3 linked regions of the Kaistia algarum genome follow. The main gene of each other region encodes a partner of the protein of the gene in region 3 in a complex. Links are inferred from orthologs where the notes say so. Each region holds a gene or a part of one and is shown on either strand. Other genes may lie near its edges. The genes, in order: ccmA, ccmB and OSH05_RS10190.

Region 1 (6,265 bases), 220 kb from region 3 along the record:
GCCTATCTCGACTGGCTGAAGGAAAGTGGACTGTCTGCGGCAGCCACATCATTTGACCGCTACCGCACCCTGGCGCCATCGACACGGCCTCTCGAACTGCCCGGCCCGGTCGGCGAGCGTAACGAATACCGCTTGCGCCCGCGCGGTCGCCTCCTCGTCCAGGCCGAGACCGAGACCGGGTTCCACGCCGCGGTCGCCGCCGCCCTGGCCACCGGAAACCGCCCTGTACTTCCGGCCGATGCTCCCTTCGGCCGAAATGCGTTGCCGACATCCCTGCAGGAACGTGTATTCGGGGAAAGCGAGCGCGACAGCCCCGTGGCGGCCGTGCTGTTCGAAGGCGGCGGCGACGCGTTGATCCGCCTGCAGATCGAACTCGCGGCGCTGGATGGACCCATCATCCCCGTCCATGCGGTATCGCCCGAGGGCCTTGCCGCCGGCCGTGAGGATTTCCCGCTCGCCATGCTGGTCGAGGAAATGTCGATCAGCACCAACACGGCAGCAGCGGGCGGCAATGCCAGCCTGATGACGATCGGCTAATCCAGGGCTGCACGGAGCGCCGCGGCCGCCGCGATCGGCGCCAGAACGGCCGAGGCCAGCGAGAAGGCAGCGAGAAACAGAAAGGGCGCGGTCGACGGCCCATTGCCGCCCACACCCGAGATCGCGCTGACGCCGAAGATCAGCACTGGGATGGTGAAGGGCAGCACCAGCACCGCGACCACGAGACCGCCACGACGCATCGCGGTGATCAGCGCCGCCCCAATGGCGCCAATCAGGGTCAGTGCCGGGGTTCCAAGCAGGAGCGTCGCCGCGACCAGCGTGATCGTCGGCGCGTCGAGGCCGAGGATCAGCCCGAAGACCGGCGTGCCGACGATCAGCGGCAGCCCGGTCGCCAGCCAGTGTCCGATGGCCTTGGCCAGAACGACCAGTTCGAGCGGCAGACCCGACAGCATCAGATGATCGAGCGTTCCATCGTCGCGGTCGTCCTGGAAAAGCCGATCCAGGCCGAGCAGCGTGGCGAGAAGCGCCGCGATCCACAGCATCGCCGGTCCGATCCGCGCCAGCAGCGGCATGTCCGGGCCGACGCCGAACGGCACCACGGCGACGACCGAGAGGAAGAAGACCAGTCCCGTATAGGCCCCGCCCCCGGCGCGCAGCGACAGGCGGGCGGTTCGTCCGATGAGCGCGAGGAAGAGGCTCATTCGCCGGTCTCCGGACGAAGCGCCAGTTCGGCCGTCGCCGCGACCGGCAGACGCCGATGCGTCGCGACGATCGCCGCGCCGCCACCCGCCAGATGCTCGGCGAGAATCGAGCCGAATGCCGCCTCCGCCGCGATGTCGAGCGCAGAGGTCGGCTCATCGAGCAGCCAGAGAGGACGGAGCGTCAGAAGCAATCGCGCAAAACCGACCCGCCGCTTCTGCCCGGAGGAGAGATAGGCCGCCGGCAGGTCCTCCAGCGCGTCGAGCCCGATCCGTTCCAGCGCCTCGCCGACGCTCAGACCCCGCGCGCCTGCGACCTTCGACCACAGGGCCAGATTCTCCGCGACGGTGAGGGCCGGCTTCAGCCCATCGAGATGCCCGAAATAGTGACAGGATTCGGCCAATGGCTGGTCCTGCGGCAACCAGCGGACCGCGCCGTCGGCAAGTGGCAGCAGGCCTGCCACGGCCCGCAGCAAGGTCGACTTTCCGGCCCCGTTCGGCCCGGACAGGACGATGAGGTCGCCCGCGGCGAGGGCGAACGACAGGCCGGACAGAATGCGCCTGCCGCCGCGATCGACCGAAAGCTCAAGGACTTCAAGACGGTTCACCGAGCCTCCGACGCCAGCGCGGCCCCTCGACGCAGGTTCGAAAGGTTCCAACGGCAGCGAGTTTCCTTGTTCTGGCTTCTCCTTACGAAATTCACTATAAGGCCTGCAACCCGGCGCCCGGTGCGCCGCGGCGAAGACCTGAGTCAACACTGAGGCGACGGAAGCCATGCGGAAGCCTTGTTCCGCCGCCGTCCCGCAGTGGCCTGACCGGGTCGGGCACGCTTCGTGCATCGACTTCGGCTAGGCGTTCCTGCGACCGAACCGAGGACCAGTCCATCGTGAGCAACGAGCATCCCGATAGCTTCAAATCCCGCAAGACCCTAGAGGTCGGCGCGGAGAGCTATGTCTATTTCAGCCTGCCGGATGCCGAAAGGAACGGCTTGCCAGGCATCGGCAATTTGCCGTTCTCGCTGAAGGTGCTGCTCGAGAACCTGCTGCGCAACGAGGACGGACGCACGGTCAGCGCTGACGACATCCGCGCCATCGCCGAATGGCTGGTGACACGGAAGAGCGACCGTGAGATCGCCTATCGACCGGCGCGCGTGCTCATGCAGGACTTTACCGGCGTTCCGGCCGTGGTCGACCTCGCCGCGATGCGCGACGCCATGGTCAATCTTGGCGGCGACCCGAAGCGCATCAACCCGCTCGTGCCTGTCGACCTCGTCATCGACCACTCGGTCATCGTCAACTTCTTCGGCAACAACGCCGCCTTCGGCAAGAATGTCGAGGAAGAATACAAGCAGAACCAGGAGCGCTACCGCTTCCTGAAATGGGGCCAGTCGGCCTTCAACAATTTCCGCGTCGTGCCGCCGGGAACCGGCATCTGCCATCAGGTGAACCTCGAATATCTGGCCCAGACTGTCTGGACCAGGACCGAGAACGGCGAGACCGTCGCCTATCCTGACACCTGCGTCGGCACGGACAGCCACACCACGATGGTGAACGGCCTCGGCGTGCTCGGCTGGGGCGTCGGCGGCATCGAGGCGGAGGCGGCCATGCTCGGCCAGCCGGTCTCCATGCTGATCCCTGAAGTGGTCGGCTTCAAGCTCACCGGCCAGCTGCGCGAAGGCATCACCGCGACCGATCTCGTGCTCACCGTCACGCAGATGCTGCGCAAGAAGGGCGTGGTCGGCAAGTTCGTCGAATTCTTCGGCACGGGCCTTGACCATCTTTCGCTCGCCGACCGCGCTACGATCGGCAATATGGCGCCGGAATATGGCGCGACCTGCGGCTTCTTCCCCATCGACGGCGAGACCATCGCCTATCTCGACGAGACCGGCCGCACAGGCGACCGCGTCGCGCTCGTCGAGGCCTATGCCAAGGCGCAGGGCATGTGGCGCCATGCCGGCGTGGCCGATCCGGTGTTCACCGACATACTGGAGCTTGATATCGGCTCCGTGCTGCCCTCGCTTGCCGGACCCAAGCGCCCTCAAGACCGCGTGCTGCTCTCCGACGCCAAGACCGGCTTCCTCGCCGCTCTGGAAGGCGAGTTCAAGAAGCCGGGCGAGGCCGACAAGCGCGTCGCGGTGGAAGGCACCGACTACACGGTCGGCCATGGCGACGTCACGATCGCGGCCATCACGTCCTGCACCAATACATCGAACCCGAGCGTGCTGATCGCCGCGGGCCTGCTCGCTCGCAACGCGGTCGCCAAGGGCCTCAGGAGCAAGCCCTGGGTGAAGACCTCGCTGGCACCCGGATCGCAGGTGGTCGAGGAGTATCTGAACGCGGCGAACCTGCAGAAGGATCTCGACGCGCTCGGCTTCAATCTCGTCGGCTTTGGCTGCACGACCTGCATCGGCAATTCCGGCCCGCTGCCGGAGCCGATCTCCGAGGCGATCAACAAGGGCGACCTCGTCGCGGCGGCCGTGCTTTCGGGCAACCGCAACTTCGAGGGCCGCGTCAATCCGGATGTGAAGGCGAACTACCTCGCCTCGCCGCCGCTGGTCGTCGCTTATGCGCTGGCCGGTTCGCTGCAGATCGACCTGATCACCGAGCCGCTGGGCACCGGATCGGACGGCCAGCCCGTCTATCTGAAGGACATCTGGCCTTCCAACCAGGAGATCGCCGCCTTCATCCGCAAGAACGTCACCAAGGCGATGTTCCAGTCGAAATATGCGGACGTGTTCAAGGGCGACGAGAATTGGCAAAAGATCGCCGTGCCGCAGGGCGAGACCTATGCCTGGGACGATCGCTCGACCTATGTGCAGAACCCGCCCTATTTCGAGGGCATGTCGCGCGATCCCGAGCCGGTCACCGACATCATCACCGCCCGCGTCATGGGCCTCTTCCTCGATTCGATCACGACCGACCACATCTCGCCGGCCGGATCGATCAAGGAAGCCAGCCCTGCCGGCGCCTATCTGCGCGACCATCAGGTCCGGCCCGCCGATTTCAACCAGTACGGCACGCGGCGCGGCAACCATCAGGTGATGATGCGCGGCACCTTCGCCAACATCCGCATCAAGAACCAGATGCTGGACGGCAAGGAAGGCGGCTTCACCAGGCACTGGCCTGACGGCACCGAAATGCCGATCTACGACGCCGCCATGCTCTACAAGCAGGAAGGCGTGCCGCTCGTCGTCTTCGCCGGCAAGGAATACGGCACCGGCTCGTCGCGCGACTGGGCGGCCAAGGGCACCAAGCTGCTGGGCATCCGCGCCGTGATCGCCCAATCCTTCGAGCGCATCCACCGCTCCAACCTCGTCGGCATGGGCATTGTCCCGCTTGTCTTCGAGGAGGGAACCTCGTGGCAGACGCTCGGCCTGAAGGGTGATGAGATCGTGACGATCCGTGGCATCGCCGGAGACCTCAAGCCGCGGCAGATGCTGGACGCCGAGATCCTTTTCGCGGATGGCACGACGAAAATCGTACCCCTGCTCTGCCGCATCGACACGCTGGATGAGCTCGACTACTTCGAGAATGGTGGCATCCTGCAATACGTGCTGCGAAACCTCGTCGCCTGATCCAACGAACCACGGCGGCGCCGCTGGCGCCGCCGTCTCGGCGATGACGCGGCAGTCACCCGAAATTGACTGGTTTGCGATCGCCCGGGGACCTAAAGCAAAGCTGCATCAAACAGTTTGCCGGAAAGTTCGGCAGTCACCGTAGATCGGCTCTCTCCATGCGTGCCCAGCGGCCGGCTCTTGTCGCTATTCTGGTCTGTTCGAGTCTCGCATCGGGCGTCTCGGCCGAAGAACGCAGCGTGCGCGCGGTGGTGGAGCTCTTCACCAGCCAGGGCTGCTCCTCCTGCCCGCCGGCCGACGAATTGCTCGAGGAATATTCGAAGCGCCCCGACGTCATCGCGCTCTCCTATTCCGTCGATTATTGGGACTACCAGGGCTGGAAGGACACGCTCGCCGATCACGAATTCACGGCGCGCCAGAAATCCTATGCCAGCGCGCGCGGCGACCGTCAGGTCTATACGCCGCAGGTCGTCGTTAACGGGCGCGCGCCGGTTGTCGGCAGTAACGAGACCGCCGTCGCCGACGCCATCCGGAAAAGCGAGGCGCCGCTCGTCCCGATCGACGTCGGCATGTCGGGTGATGCGGTGAGCGTTTCCGTCGGAAAGGGCGAGGACGGGGCACCGCGCAAGGCGACGTTGTGGCTGGTGCTCTATGACAGCCACGTCCGCGTCCCGGTCGGCCGGGGGGAGAACCGCAACCGCACTCTCGATTATTACAATGTCGTCCGCCGCATGCACCCGATCGCCATGTGGCGCGGTGAGCCGATCAAAGTCGACCTGCCGATGGGAAAGTACCACCAGGACGACGCCGACGGCTGCGCGTTCCTGCTCCAGGAGGAGGCGCCCGGCGGCGGACCGGGGCCGATCATCGGCGCGGCACGGGTCCAAGGCGCCGAAGGCCGGTGGTAGCTGACCTCAGCCGGCGAAACGGCCGCTGAAGCCTGAGATCGCGAGCGGGTTATCGGCCGTCGCTTCGAGACTCGCCCTGTCCGGCGACGGCATCCCTGCAAAGCTGTCCGCCAGATCCCGGGATGCCGCCTCGCTCATATCCTGAACGATGAAGACGAGCACGGATGTGCGATCGGCGCCCGGCCAATGCGGGAGACGCTCGGGCGGATGCAGCACGCGCTGTGCCGCCTGAACGAGCAGCGGCCGCTCAGGCTCGTCCGGCGTATTGACCAGGCCCTTGATGCGCAGCATCTCCGGCCCATAATCGCGGATCGCGCCGGCGAGGAACGCCTCCAGCGCTGCCACGCGCAGCGGCGCCGAACGCCGGGCGACGAAGCTGCGGATGCGCTCATCATGGCGGCTGACGTCGTGGTGGTGGTGTTCGTGGTGATGTCCATGCCCGTCATGATGATGGCCGTGGTCATGATGCCCGTGGCCGTCATCCGCCGTCTCGGCGAGCCAGAGAGCGACTTCGTCGATCTTTCCCTCGGTCGTGAACGGCGCGACGCCTAACAGACGGGCCGGCATGGCCTCGCCTTTCGCCGCAT
Region 2 (5,766 bases), 220 kb from region 3 along the record:
GTGCGGCTCGATACCGTTCCTGTCTCCGGATCGGCCTATCGATGAAGGCCTGATCGCGGACATGGTTCACGAAGACCTCGGTTAAACCCGAACCATTCAGGTGGTTGCACCCGTCTATCGCCGATGGTAAAACCAGACCATCGCAGGAGAGCACGATGGGTACCACCACGATCGGCATCAAGGTCGACGAGGAATGGAAGGCGCGACTGCAGGCGGCTGCGGCGGAACTCGGAAAATCGCCCCATGCCCTGGCGAAGCAGGGCCTGCTCATGGCGATCACTGATGCCGAGGGCACGGAAGCCGGCTCGATTTCCGGCTCCGATTCGCCGGAGATGCCGTTTCTCGATCTGGCGCGCAGCGTTCGCTCGTTGAGCCTGCTGCGAGCCCGCATCGCCGCGGCGGCGCGGCGCCCGGAACTGGAATGTATGCCGCTGCTCATTTCGGAGGCCGCGCTTCCGGACGTCGCCCGCGCCGAGGCGGCGGCTATCGCCGGCGATCTGGTCGAGCGACTGCGCGCCAAGCCCGGATCCGGCCGCGTCGAGGGCCTCATCCGCGAATATGCGCTGTCCACTCAGGAAGGCGTGGCGCTGATGTGCCTTGCCGAAGCGCTGCTGCGGATTCCCGATCGCGCGACCCGCGACGCGCTGATCCGCGACAAGATTGCCGCCGGCGACTGGAGCGCCCATGTCGGTCAGAGCCCGTCGCTTTTCGTCAACGCCGCCACCTGGGGTCTGGTCGTAACGGGGAGGCTGACGGGCACATCCAGCGAGGAAGGACTCTCGTCGGCGTTGTCACGCCTCATCGGGCGCGGCGGAGAAGGCGTGATCCGCAAGGGCGTCGAGATCGCCATGCGGCTGATGGGTGAGCAGTTCGTCACCGGACAGACAATCGGCGAGGCCCTCGCCAACAGCCGGCGCATGGAGGCGAAAGGCTTCCGCTATTCCTACGACATGCTCGGCGAGGCCGCGATGACGGCAGCGGATGCCGATCATTATTTCGCGGCCTATGAGCAGGCGATCCACGCGATCGGCAAGGCAGCCGGCCGACGCGGCATCTATGAAGGCCCCGGCATCTCGATCAAGCTATCGGCGCTGCATCCACGCTATTCGCGCGCCCAGGCCGAACGCGTCATGGTCGAACTCTTGCCGCGCCTTACGAGCCTCGCCCGCCTCGCGCGGCGCTACGATATCGGCCTCAACATCGATGCGGAGGAGGCCGATCGACTCGAACTCTCGCTCGACCTCCTGGAAGCGCTTTGCTTCGATGCCGAACTGGAAGGCTGGAACGGCATCGGCTTCGTCATTCAGGCCTATGGCAAGCGCTGCCCCTTCGTCATCGACTACCTTATCGATCTTGGCCGACGCAGCCGGAGGCGGCTGATGGTGCGCCTCGTGAAGGGCGCTTACTGGGACAGCGAGATCAAGCGTGCGCAGGAGGCAGGACTGGAGGATTTCCCGGTCTTTACGCGCAAGCTCCACACCGACGTTTCCTATCTTGCCTGCGCCAGGCGTCTGCTCGCCGCGCCGGACGCGATCTTCCCGCAATTCGCCACCCACAACGCGCAGACCCTGGCGACGATCATGAAGATGGCCGGCGCGAACTTCTATGCCGGCCAATATGAGTTTCAATGTCTCCATGGCATGGGCGAGCCGCTTTATGAGGAGGTCGTCGGTGCCGATCGCCTCGGCCGCCCCTGTCGCATCTATGCGCCGGTCGGAACACATGAGACGCTGCTCGCCTATCTTGTTCGCCGCCTGCTGGAGAACGGCGCCAATACGTCGTTCGTGAACCGCGTTTCCGATCCGGCGGTACCGATCGAGGACCTCGTCGCCGATCCCGTCGCCGAGGCCGCCGCGCTGGTGCCCATGGGGAGCCCGCATCCCTCCATCCGGCCGCCGCGCCATATCCATGGCGCGCGGATCAACTCGCTGGGCCTCGACCTCGCCAGCGAGCCGCAGATTGCCACGCTCGCGGCCCATCTTGTCGGCGAAGGCAGCCGGAAATGGCAGGCGCGGCCGATGGTCGGCGGCGAAATTCACGAAGGCAAGGCCGAGACGATCCGCAACCCCGCCGACCGCCGCGACGTCGTGGGCTCCGCCGTGACCGCCGCCACGGCCGATATCGCCAGCGCCTTCGACCATGCCGACGCGGTGGCACCGATCTGGTCGGCGACACCCGCCGCCGAACGCGCCGCGATCCTGCGTCGGGCAGCGGACCGGTTCGAGGCCGCAATGATCTCGCTGATCGGCCTGCTGGTGCGCGAGGCCGGCAAGACGATCCCGAACGCTGTTTCGGAAGTGCGCGAGGCCGTGGACTTCCTGCGCTTCTACGCAGACGAGGCGGAACGGGCGGACGACGGCAGCCGCCCGCTGGGGCCGACCGTCTGCATCAGCCCGTGGAACTTTCCGCTCGCCATCTTCACTGGCCAGATCGCGGCAGCGCTCGCGGCCGGCAATCCGGTGCTGGCCAAGCCGGCGGAGGAGACACCCCTCGTCGCGGCGGAAGCTATCCGCATCTTGCGCAGCGCCGGCATCCCGCCGGCGGCCCTGCAACTCCTTCCGGGAGAAGGCGACGTCGGTGCGGCGCTCGTCGCCGATCCGCGAACCCGCGCGGTCCTGTTCACGGGCTCGACCGAAGTCGCCCGCCGGATCCAGGCGAGCCTCGCAGAGCGCCTGACGCCGGAGGGTCGCAACGTGCCGCTCGTGGCGGAGACCGGCGGGCTCAACGTCATGATCGTCGATTCCTCGGCTCTCGCCGAGCAGGTGACAGCCGATGTGCTGCAATCCGCCTTCGACAGCGCGGGCCAGCGTTGTTCGGCGCTGCGCATCCTGTGTCTGCAGGAGGACATTGCCGACCGCACGATCGAGATGATCCTGGGCGCCATGGCCGAACTGACGATCGGCAAGCCGGATCGCCTCTCCACGGATATCGGCCCTGTGATCCGCGCCGAGGCGGCGGCACTGCTCTCGGCGCATATCGCCGCCATGGCCGAACGAGGCTTCAGGGTACACTCGCTGCCCCTTCCGCCAGAAACGGCCACCGGCAGCTTTGTGCCCCCGGCCCTCATTGAGATCGGCGAGCTGGGCGATGTCGAGCGCGAGGTCTTCGGTCCGGTGCTGCATGTCCTGCGCTATCGTCGCAACGAACTGCCGGCCCTGATCGAGGCGGTGAATGCCACCGGCTATGGCCTCACCTTCGGCCTGCACACTCGCATCGACGAGACGATTGCGGCGGTGACTGGCAGCATTCGCGCCGGCAATATCTATGTGAACCGCAACATAGTCGGCGCGGTCGTCGGTGTTCAGCCCTTCGGCGGGAATGGCCTCTCGGGCACAGGCCCGAAGGCCGGCGGCCCACTCTATCTCCAGCGACTTGGCCATGGGAATCCGGCCGCATCCAGCTGGCAGGTCGGCACAGCAACGAATACCCTCGTCGCCTATCTCGACTGGCTGAAGGAAAGTGGACTGTCTGCGGCAGCCACATCATTTGACCGCTACCGCACCCTGGCGCCATCGACACGGCCTCTCGAACTGCCCGGCCCGGTCGGCGAGCGTAACGAATACCGCTTGCGCCCGCGCGGTCGCCTCCTCGTCCAGGCCGAGACCGAGACCGGGTTCCACGCCGCGGTCGCCGCCGCCCTGGCCACCGGAAACCGCCCTGTACTTCCGGCCGATGCTCCCTTCGGCCGAAATGCGTTGCCGACATCCCTGCAGGAACGTGTATTCGGGGAAAGCGAGCGCGACAGCCCCGTGGCGGCCGTGCTGTTCGAAGGCGGCGGCGACGCGTTGATCCGCCTGCAGATCGAACTCGCGGCGCTGGATGGACCCATCATCCCCGTCCATGCGGTATCGCCCGAGGGCCTTGCCGCCGGCCGTGAGGATTTCCCGCTCGCCATGCTGGTCGAGGAAATGTCGATCAGCACCAACACGGCAGCAGCGGGCGGCAATGCCAGCCTGATGACGATCGGCTAATCCAGGGCTGCACGGAGCGCCGCGGCCGCCGCGATCGGCGCCAGAACGGCCGAGGCCAGCGAGAAGGCAGCGAGAAACAGAAAGGGCGCGGTCGACGGCCCATTGCCGCCCACACCCGAGATCGCGCTGACGCCGAAGATCAGCACTGGGATGGTGAAGGGCAGCACCAGCACCGCGACCACGAGACCGCCACGACGCATCGCGGTGATCAGCGCCGCCCCAATGGCGCCAATCAGGGTCAGTGCCGGGGTTCCAAGCAGGAGCGTCGCCGCGACCAGCGTGATCGTCGGCGCGTCGAGGCCGAGGATCAGCCCGAAGACCGGCGTGCCGACGATCAGCGGCAGCCCGGTCGCCAGCCAGTGTCCGATGGCCTTGGCCAGAACGACCAGTTCGAGCGGCAGACCCGACAGCATCAGATGATCGAGCGTTCCATCGTCGCGGTCGTCCTGGAAAAGCCGATCCAGGCCGAGCAGCGTGGCGAGAAGCGCCGCGATCCACAGCATCGCCGGTCCGATCCGCGCCAGCAGCGGCATGTCCGGGCCGACGCCGAACGGCACCACGGCGACGACCGAGAGGAAGAAGACCAGTCCCGTATAGGCCCCGCCCCCGGCGCGCAGCGACAGGCGGGCGGTTCGTCCGATGAGCGCGAGGAAGAGGCTCATTCGCCGGTCTCCGGACGAAGCGCCAGTTCGGCCGTCGCCGCGACCGGCAGACGCCGATGCGTCGCGACGATCGCCGCGCCGCCACCCGCCAGATGCTCGGCGAGAATCGAGCCGAATGCCGCCTCCGCCGCGATGTCGAGCGCAGAGGTCGGCTCATCGAGCAGCCAGAGAGGACGGAGCGTCAGAAGCAATCGCGCAAAACCGACCCGCCGCTTCTGCCCGGAGGAGAGATAGGCCGCCGGCAGGTCCTCCAGCGCGTCGAGCCCGATCCGTTCCAGCGCCTCGCCGACGCTCAGACCCCGCGCGCCTGCGACCTTCGACCACAGGGCCAGATTCTCCGCGACGGTGAGGGCCGGCTTCAGCCCATCGAGATGCCCGAAATAGTGACAGGATTCGGCCAATGGCTGGTCCTGCGGCAACCAGCGGACCGCGCCGTCGGCAAGTGGCAGCAGGCCTGCCACGGCCCGCAGCAAGGTCGACTTTCCGGCCCCGTTCGGCCCGGACAGGACGATGAGGTCGCCCGCGGCGAGGGCGAACGACAGGCCGGACAGAATGCGCCTGCCGCCGCGATCGACCGAAAGCTCAAGGACTTCAAGACGGTTCACCGAGCCTCCGACGCCAGCGCGGCCCCTCGACGCAGGTTCGAAAGGTTCCAACGGCAGCGAGTTTCCTTGTTCTGGCTTCTCCTTACGAAATTCACTATAAGGCCTGCAACCCGGCGCCCGGTGCGCCGCGGCGAAGACCTGAGTCAACACTGAGGCGACGGAAGCCATGCGGAAGCCTTGTTCCGCCGCCGTCCCGCAGTGGCCTGACCGGGTCGGGCACGCTTCGTGCATCGACTTCGGCTAGGCGTTCCTGCGACCGAACCGAGGACCAGTCCATCGTGAGCAACGAGCATCCCGATAGCTTCAAATCCCGCAAGACCCTAGAGGTCGGCGCGGAGAGCTATGTCTATTTCAGCCTGCCGGATGCCGAAAGGAACGGCTTGCCAGGCATCGGCAATTTGCCGTTCTCGCTGAAGGTGCTGCTCGAGAACCTGCTGCGCAACGAGGACGGACGCACGGTCAGCGCTGACGACATCCGCGCCATCGCCGAATGGCTGGTGACACGGAAGAGCGACCGTGAGATCGCCT
Region 3 (6,226 bases):
CCGGCTACAATTGGGAAGACGGCGTCGGCCCGAAGGACGAGCGGCCGGTGCGGCGGGACCTCGCCTGGTTCTCGACGGAGACCAACCAATTCGGCACCAACGAGTTCATGGACTGGTCGAAGAAGGCCGGCATCGAGCCGATGTTCGGCGTCAATCTCGGCACCAAGGGCCCCGACGAGGCGCGCCAGTTCCTCGAATATTGCAACCATGCCGGCGGCTCGACACTCTCGGAACTCAGGAAGACCCACGGCTACGAGAAGCCGCACGACATCAAGTTCTGGTGCCTCGGCAACGAGATGGATGGCCCCTGGCAGATCTGCCACAAGACCGCCGAGGAATATGGCCGCGTCGCACTGGAAACGGCCAAGGTGATGCGCTGGGTCGACCCGACCATCCAGCTTGCCGCCTGCGGCTCCTCCCATCGCAACATGCCGACCTATGGCTCCTGGGAATACCAGGTGCTGGAGCATTGCTATGACGAGGTCGACTTCATCTCGCTGCACACCTATTTCAACAATAACGCCGACTCGACCGCCGAATATTTCGGCGTCATCGAGCTGATGGACGCCTTCATCAAGGAAGTCGTGGCGATCTGCGACGCCGTCGGCGCCAAGCGCCGCTCGCAGAAGCGGATCATGCTGTCCTTCGACGAGTGGAACGTCTGGTACAAGACCCACAAGATCGAGAATATGCGCAAGCCCGGCTGGCCCGAGGCGCCGCCCCTGATCGAGGAGATCTACAATGCCGAGGACGCGCTGGTCGTCGGCGGCGCCCTGATCGCGATGATGAACAATGCCGACCGCGTGAAAACGGCCTGCATTGCCCAGCTCGTCAACGTCATCGGCCCGATCATGACCGAGACCGGCGGCGATGCCTGGCGGCAGACGATCTTCCACCCCTTCGCGCTCGCCTCGAAATTCGGCCATGGCCGCGTCATGCGCGCGGTGGCGGAATCGCCCTCCTACAGCGCCAAATCGTTCCCGGAGATCCCCTATCTCTATGCGACGGTAGTCGACAATCCGGCCGACGGGACGACGACGATCTTCGCGTTGAACCGCAGCCTATCCGATCCGCTCGATCTCGATGTCGAGCTGCGCGGCCTCGGCACGGATCGCTCGCTCGTCTCGGCGATCGAGATCCATCATTCGAACCTGAAGGCGGTCAACAGCAAGGAAGCGCCGAACACCGTGGCGCCGAAGGCGAACCCCGATATCGAGATCGACGGCGAAAAGCTGAAGATCAAGCTGAAGCCGGCCTCGTTCAACGTGATCACGACCAAGGCGACGAACTGAACCCACCAGAGCCGAAATGCTCCGCGGCCTTCGGGCCGCGGAGACAAAAGCACTACCGGCGAAAGGCTCCTCAACCAGCCTTGGTGACGGCCGGAATAACCCACGAACCGTCAATGATGGAGGGGTTGTTCTCGTCGGGCCAATAGAGGCGCAGCATCAGGTTGAAGCGCCCCTTGGGAGCGGGCAACCAATTGGCTTCCTTCGCCGAACCGGGGCTTTCGTTCTGGATATAGATCACCAGCGATCCGTCGGCCTCATAGACCGGGTTGGTGCGCACGCTCATCGAATAGCGGTTGAGCGGGTTGGCGATGAAGAACATCGCCTCGTCATACATGGTGAGCGACCAGAAACCCTTGACTGGCGGCAGCTGTCCGGCCGGGAAGCGCAGGACATATTGGCTCGCCCCGTCATAGTGGCGGTGGTGGTCGTCCTTGAGCGAGGTGGGATAGACGGCATCCTGCGGCCGGTTGGCGCCTAGGCCGATGGCGGTGACGAGGGCGCGCTGAAGGTAGTTCGTGCCATAGAGGCCGGCCTTCGTCGTATAGCCCCAGCCATTGACGTTCTGAATATCGCCGTGGCTGTCCTCGAAATGCAGCATGATCCGATCAAAGGAGAGCGACGGCAGACGCTTGTCCCAACGCTTGTCGAGCGCCTTGGCGTCGTAGGCTTGGCCCGGTACGAGGCCGATCTCCTTGAAGGTCTCCAGCGCCGGCGCATCCGCGGCAGCCGGCGGGTTGCGCTTCATCAGTTCGGCGAGCAGGCTGAAATATTCAGCCGTACCGAGCGCGTTGACCTGATCGCGCACGGGCGTCTTCATGTCGATCGACGGATCGACCTTGCCCGGCGGCGGCATGTAGTCCTTGCCCTCCGCGCTCAGCGGATAGAGCTTGAACTGGTCCTGCAGCGCATGGACCTCGGCATAGTCCTCCGGCGTGCCGGTGCAATAGATCCGGCCCAGCATCCAGACCATGCTGGTCGGCGACTTGAGCTGAGTCATTCCATCAGGAACCGTCCCGCTCCAGCCGGGGCCGGTAACAAGGAACGTCTGGGCGCCTGTTCCGGTCGTGCGCGAACCCGGAACCTGGAACACATCCGTCCAGCCGGAAAGGAAGGGCAGCAGGAAATATCGTCCCTTCATGTCCGGGATGCTGACCACCCAGGGCTCGTCGCCTACGTCGAGGAAAGCTGTCGTGTAGAGCGTATCGGCGTTCGGAGCGGTGACGTCGCGGAAGCTGGCATCGGGATAGCTGCGCAGCTTGATCAGCGTGCCCATCGGGCCGCGCGTGCCTTCCACGGTCGCGGAATTGGTGATCACCCGCCGCGTCAGCTCCATGGTGACGAGAGGGTACCCAAACACATAGGCAGCCGAGGCCGCCCGGAAGGCATCGCTGTCTTCGACGATGTCCCGGATCGGCCCGTCAAAGGCAAGGGCGCTTGTCGTCCTGGCCGCTGCCAGGGCGGCCGACCCGCCGAGCAACAAATTCCGTCGTGATAGTCTCATATCTTGCTCCTCCCGCAAGATCGACCTCCTGGATCGGAGGCGCGATAAGCCGGCGGCTGGACACACCAACCGCCTGTTCCATGGCGACAGCGCCACCCTACCGGCGGCTCGGACCGAGCCGCGCGAAACGCCCCAGTGCGTCGACGGAATAGCGCTATCCGAAGGATCGAGGACAGACAATGGCCCTGCGCACGCAGCAATTTGATTGCACTGCAGCAGCAGAACATTGCAGGAAGACGGCGCCCCTTCTATTGAGGTGGGCATGGCCCTGATCGACCTTGCCAACCCGACCCGCTTCATGACGCTCGCCGGCCGCTGGCTGCCCTGGCTCTGGGCGGCGACCGCGATCGTTCTCGGCATCGGTCTCTATCTGGCGCTGTTCGTCGCTCCGCCGGATTATCAGCAGGGCGAGACGGTCAAGATCATGTTCATCCACGTCCCGGCCGCCTGGCTCTCCATGTTCGGCTATGGGCTGATGGCTGTCTCCGCGCTCGGAACTTTGGTCTGGCGCCATCCACTGGCCGATGTCGCAGCCAAGGCGACCGCGCCGATCGGCGCCGCCTTCACACTGATCGCGCTCATCACCGGCTCGCTCTGGGGCAAGCCGATGTGGGGCACCTGGTGGGTGTGGGATGCGCGGCTGACCTCGGTCTTCGTTCTCTTCCTCATGTATCTCGGCCTGATCGCGCTTTGGAACGCCGTCGACGACCCCAACCGCGCCGGCCGCGTGGCCGCGGTGCTGATCCTGGTTGGCTCGGTCAATATCCCGATCATCAAATTCTCGGTCGACTGGTGGAACACGCTGCACCAGCCGGCCTCGGTCTTCCGCATGGGCGGCTCCACCATCGATGCCAGCCTGCTCTATCCGCTCTTCATCTGCGCGATCGGCGCGACGCTGTTGTTTCTGACGCTCACGATCATGGCGATGCGCAACGAGATCCTGCGCCGCCGCATCCGCGCGCTGCAGCTCGTCGCCGTCGCCTCGGTTTCCGGAGCCGCCGCGTGATCGATCTCGGCGCGCATGCGGGCTTCATTCTCGCCGCCTATGGCGCGACGGTTCTGATCGTTGCCGCGCTGGCGCTCTGGATCGTTCTGGATGGCCGCGCCCAGCGCCGCCGCCTAGCCGAGCTGGAGGCACGCGGCATTCGCCGCCGTTCCGCCGCGAAGAGCGGAGGCGCGTCATGACCGCTCCTTCCCCGCAGGACGAAGCAGCCCACCGGCGCCGGCCGCCCGGCCGCTGGATCCTTATCCTGTCGCCACTCGCCATCTTCCTGGCGCTCGCCGCGGTCTTCCTCTACCGGCTTGAACAGGGCGGCGATCCCTCGCTCGTGCCCTCGGTTCTGATCGGCCGGCCGGCGCCGGCGACCAAGCTCCCCGCCCTGGATGGTGTGAACCTCCCCGGCATCGACACGGCGGAACTGACGGGCAAACCGACGCTGGTCAATGTCTGGGCGTCCTGGTGCGCGCCCTGCCGCGAGGAGCACCCGATCCTGGAGACGCTCGCTGCCGACCCGCGCATCCGCCTCGTCGGCATCAACTACAAGGACCAGAGCGAAAACGCCGTCCGTTTCCTCGGCCAGCTCGGCAATCCGTTCGCCGCCATCGGTGTCGACACGAACGGCCGCACGGCGATCGACTGGGGCGTCTATGGCGTTCCGGAAACCTTCCTGCTCGGCCCGGACGGCACCATCCGCTACAAATTCATCGGCCCGCTCAGCGAGGAAAGCCTCGCCACTAAGCTGATGCCGGAGATCGAGAAGGTGCTCAAGGGCGGGTAAGACCGAATGCCGAGGCGAAGCTGATGCCTCGCCCTACTCCGCCGGCTTCTGCTCAATGCTTGTCCGGTTGACCAGCGGCAATTGCGCCAGCGTGAACAGGAAGGTCAGCGGCATGATGCCGAAGACCTTGAAATTGACCCAGACATCGGTCGGGAACGAGCGCCAGATCACCTCGTTCAACACCGCGAGCAGCAGGAAGAACAGGCCCCAGCGGAAGGTGAGCTTGCGCCAGCCTTCGTCGGTCAGGTGGAAGACCGAATCGAAGACATAGCCGAGCAGCGCCTTGCCGAAGACGAGCCCGCCGAGCAGCACCGCGCCGAACAGCGTGTTGACGATGGTCGGCTTCATCTTGATGAAGGTCTCGTCGTGCAGATAGAGCGTCAGTCCGCCAAACACGACGACCACCACGCCCGTGACGACCGGCATGATCGGCAGGCGCCGCGTTAGCGCGAAGGAGACGGCGAGCGCCACCAGCGTCGCCACCATGAACGAGCCGGTCGCCCAGAAAATATCGAGGCGGGCATTGGCGAAGAAGAAGACGCCGAGCGGGCCGAGCTCCAACACGAGCTTCAGGATCGGATTGAGATCCTTGTGCTTCGGATCATTCGGCGCGCGTTCGAAAAGGGCGGTCATGGAGGGCTTTCGTCTGGTGGCCAGACCGACATAGTGCCGATCGGCCTCCGCATAAAGGGCTTCCTTCACACGGCGAGGCCGGCGATTGCCCTGGCGAAGTCATTGGCCTCGAACGGCTCCAGATCGTCGACGCCCTCGCCGACGCCGATGAAGTGGATCGGCAGGCCGTATTTGGCTGCGATCGCCACCAGGATGCCGCCGCGCGCCGTGCCGTCGAGCTTGGTCATGACGAGACCCGTCACCCCGGCGACGCGGCCGAATATCTCGACCTGCTGCAGGGCGTTCTGACCGGTCGTCGCGTCGAGGGTCAGCAGCACGGTATGCGGCGCGGTCGGATCCTGCTTCCTGACGACGCGGATGATCTTTTCCAGTTCCGCCATCAGCTCCGTGCGGTTCTGCAGCCGCCCGGCTGTGTCGATCAGGAGAACGTCGGTGCCATTCGCTTGCGCCTCTTTCAGCGCGTCGAAGGCAAGCCCGGCCGCGTCGGCACCGGTCGGCCGCGACATCACGGTGCAGCCGGTGCGCTGGCCCCAGATCTTCAGCTGCTCGACCGCGGCGGCGCGGAACGTGTCGCCGGCCGCGAGCATGACCGAGCGCCCTTCGGCGGTGAGCTTCGCCGCGAGCTTGCCGATCGTCGTCGTCTTGCCGGTGCCGTTGACGCCGACGACGAGGATGACATGCGGCTTGCGGCTCGGATCGATCGCCAGCGGACGCGCCACGGGAACCAGAACCTTGGCGACTTCCTCGGCGAGGATCGTCTTGACCTCCTCGCCCTCGATCTCCTTATCGAAACGCCCCTTAGCGAGCGCCGCCGTGATGGCGCTCGCCGTCGAGACGCCGAGGTCGGCCTGGATCAGCACATCCTCGAATTCCTCCAGCGTCGCCGCATCGAGCTTCCGCTTGGTGAACACCGAGGCGATGCTGTCGGAGATCGCATTCGACGACCGCGACAGGCCAGCCTTGAGCCGCTGGAACCAGGAGAGCCTCGGCTCGGCCGCCGTTGCCGGCTTTTCCTCCACCAC

Evidence for each region.
Region 1: the proteins of OSH05_RS10190 (region 3) and ccmA are in contact, whole or in part, in a solved structure (PDB 8CE8), measured with the Escherichia coli proteins. The link is inferred for Kaistia algarum from one-to-one orthologs.
Region 2: the proteins of OSH05_RS10190 (region 3) and ccmB are in contact, whole or in part, in a solved structure (PDB 8CE8), measured with the Escherichia coli proteins. The link is inferred for Kaistia algarum from one-to-one orthologs.

Annotation. Positions count from the first base shown.
Region 1 is NZ_JAPKNJ010000001.1:2,314,127-2,320,391, reverse strand. The notes cover bases 1-2,941. They hold ccmA (heme ABC exporter ATP-binding protein CcmA), read right to left. Parts: upstream 1,805-2,941; coding sequence 1,196-1,804; downstream 1-1,195. Other genes in these bases: acnA (aconitate hydratase AcnA), read left to right, coding at 2,083-2,941; ccmB (heme exporter protein CcmB), read right to left, coding at 534-1,199; putA (trifunctional transcriptional regulator/proline dehydrogenase/L-glutamate gamma-semialdehyde dehydrogenase), read left to right, coding at 1-537. In the rest of the region: more of acnA, read left to right, coding at 2,942-4,770; OSH05_RS11150 (DUF1223 domain-containing protein), read left to right, coding at 4,929-5,678; OSH05_RS11145 (CobW family GTP-binding protein), read right to left, coding at 5,685-6,265. UniProt on the Escherichia coli protein: Part of the ABC transporter complex CcmAB involved in the biogenesis of c-type cytochromes; once thought to export heme, this seems not to be the case, but its exact role is uncertain. Responsible for energy coupling to the transport system.
Region 2 is NZ_JAPKNJ010000001.1:2,318,060-2,323,825, reverse strand. The notes cover bases 2,801-5,766. They hold ccmB (heme exporter protein CcmB), read right to left. Parts: upstream 4,634-5,766; coding sequence 3,968-4,633; downstream 2,801-3,967. Other genes in these bases: acnA (aconitate hydratase AcnA), read left to right, coding at 5,517-5,766; ccmA (heme ABC exporter ATP-binding protein CcmA), read right to left, coding at 4,630-5,238; putA (trifunctional transcriptional regulator/proline dehydrogenase/L-glutamate gamma-semialdehyde dehydrogenase), read left to right, coding at 2,801-3,971. In the rest of the region: more of putA, read left to right, coding at 156-2,800. UniProt on the Escherichia coli protein: Required for the export of heme to the periplasm for the biogenesis of c-type cytochromes.
Region 3 is NZ_JAPKNJ010000001.1:2,096,436-2,102,661, reverse strand. Bases 2,026-4,927 are described here. They hold OSH05_RS10190 (heme ABC transporter permease), read left to right. Parts: upstream 2,026-3,055; coding sequence 3,056-3,799; downstream 3,800-4,927. Other genes in these bases: OSH05_RS10175 (septation protein A), read right to left, coding at 4,605-4,927; OSH05_RS10180 (DsbE family thiol:disulfide interchange protein), read left to right, coding at 3,975-4,571; ccmD (heme exporter protein CcmD), read left to right, coding at 3,796-3,978; OSH05_RS10195 (DUF1254 domain-containing protein), read right to left, coding at 2,026-2,793. Outside these bases: arabinosylfuranosidase ArfA, read left to right, coding at 1-1,292; more of OSH05_RS10195, read right to left, coding at 1,363-2,025; more of OSH05_RS10175, read right to left, coding at 4,928-5,204; signal recognition particle-docking protein FtsY, read right to left, coding at 5,270-6,226. UniProt on the Escherichia coli protein: Required for the export of heme to the periplasm for the biogenesis of c-type cytochromes.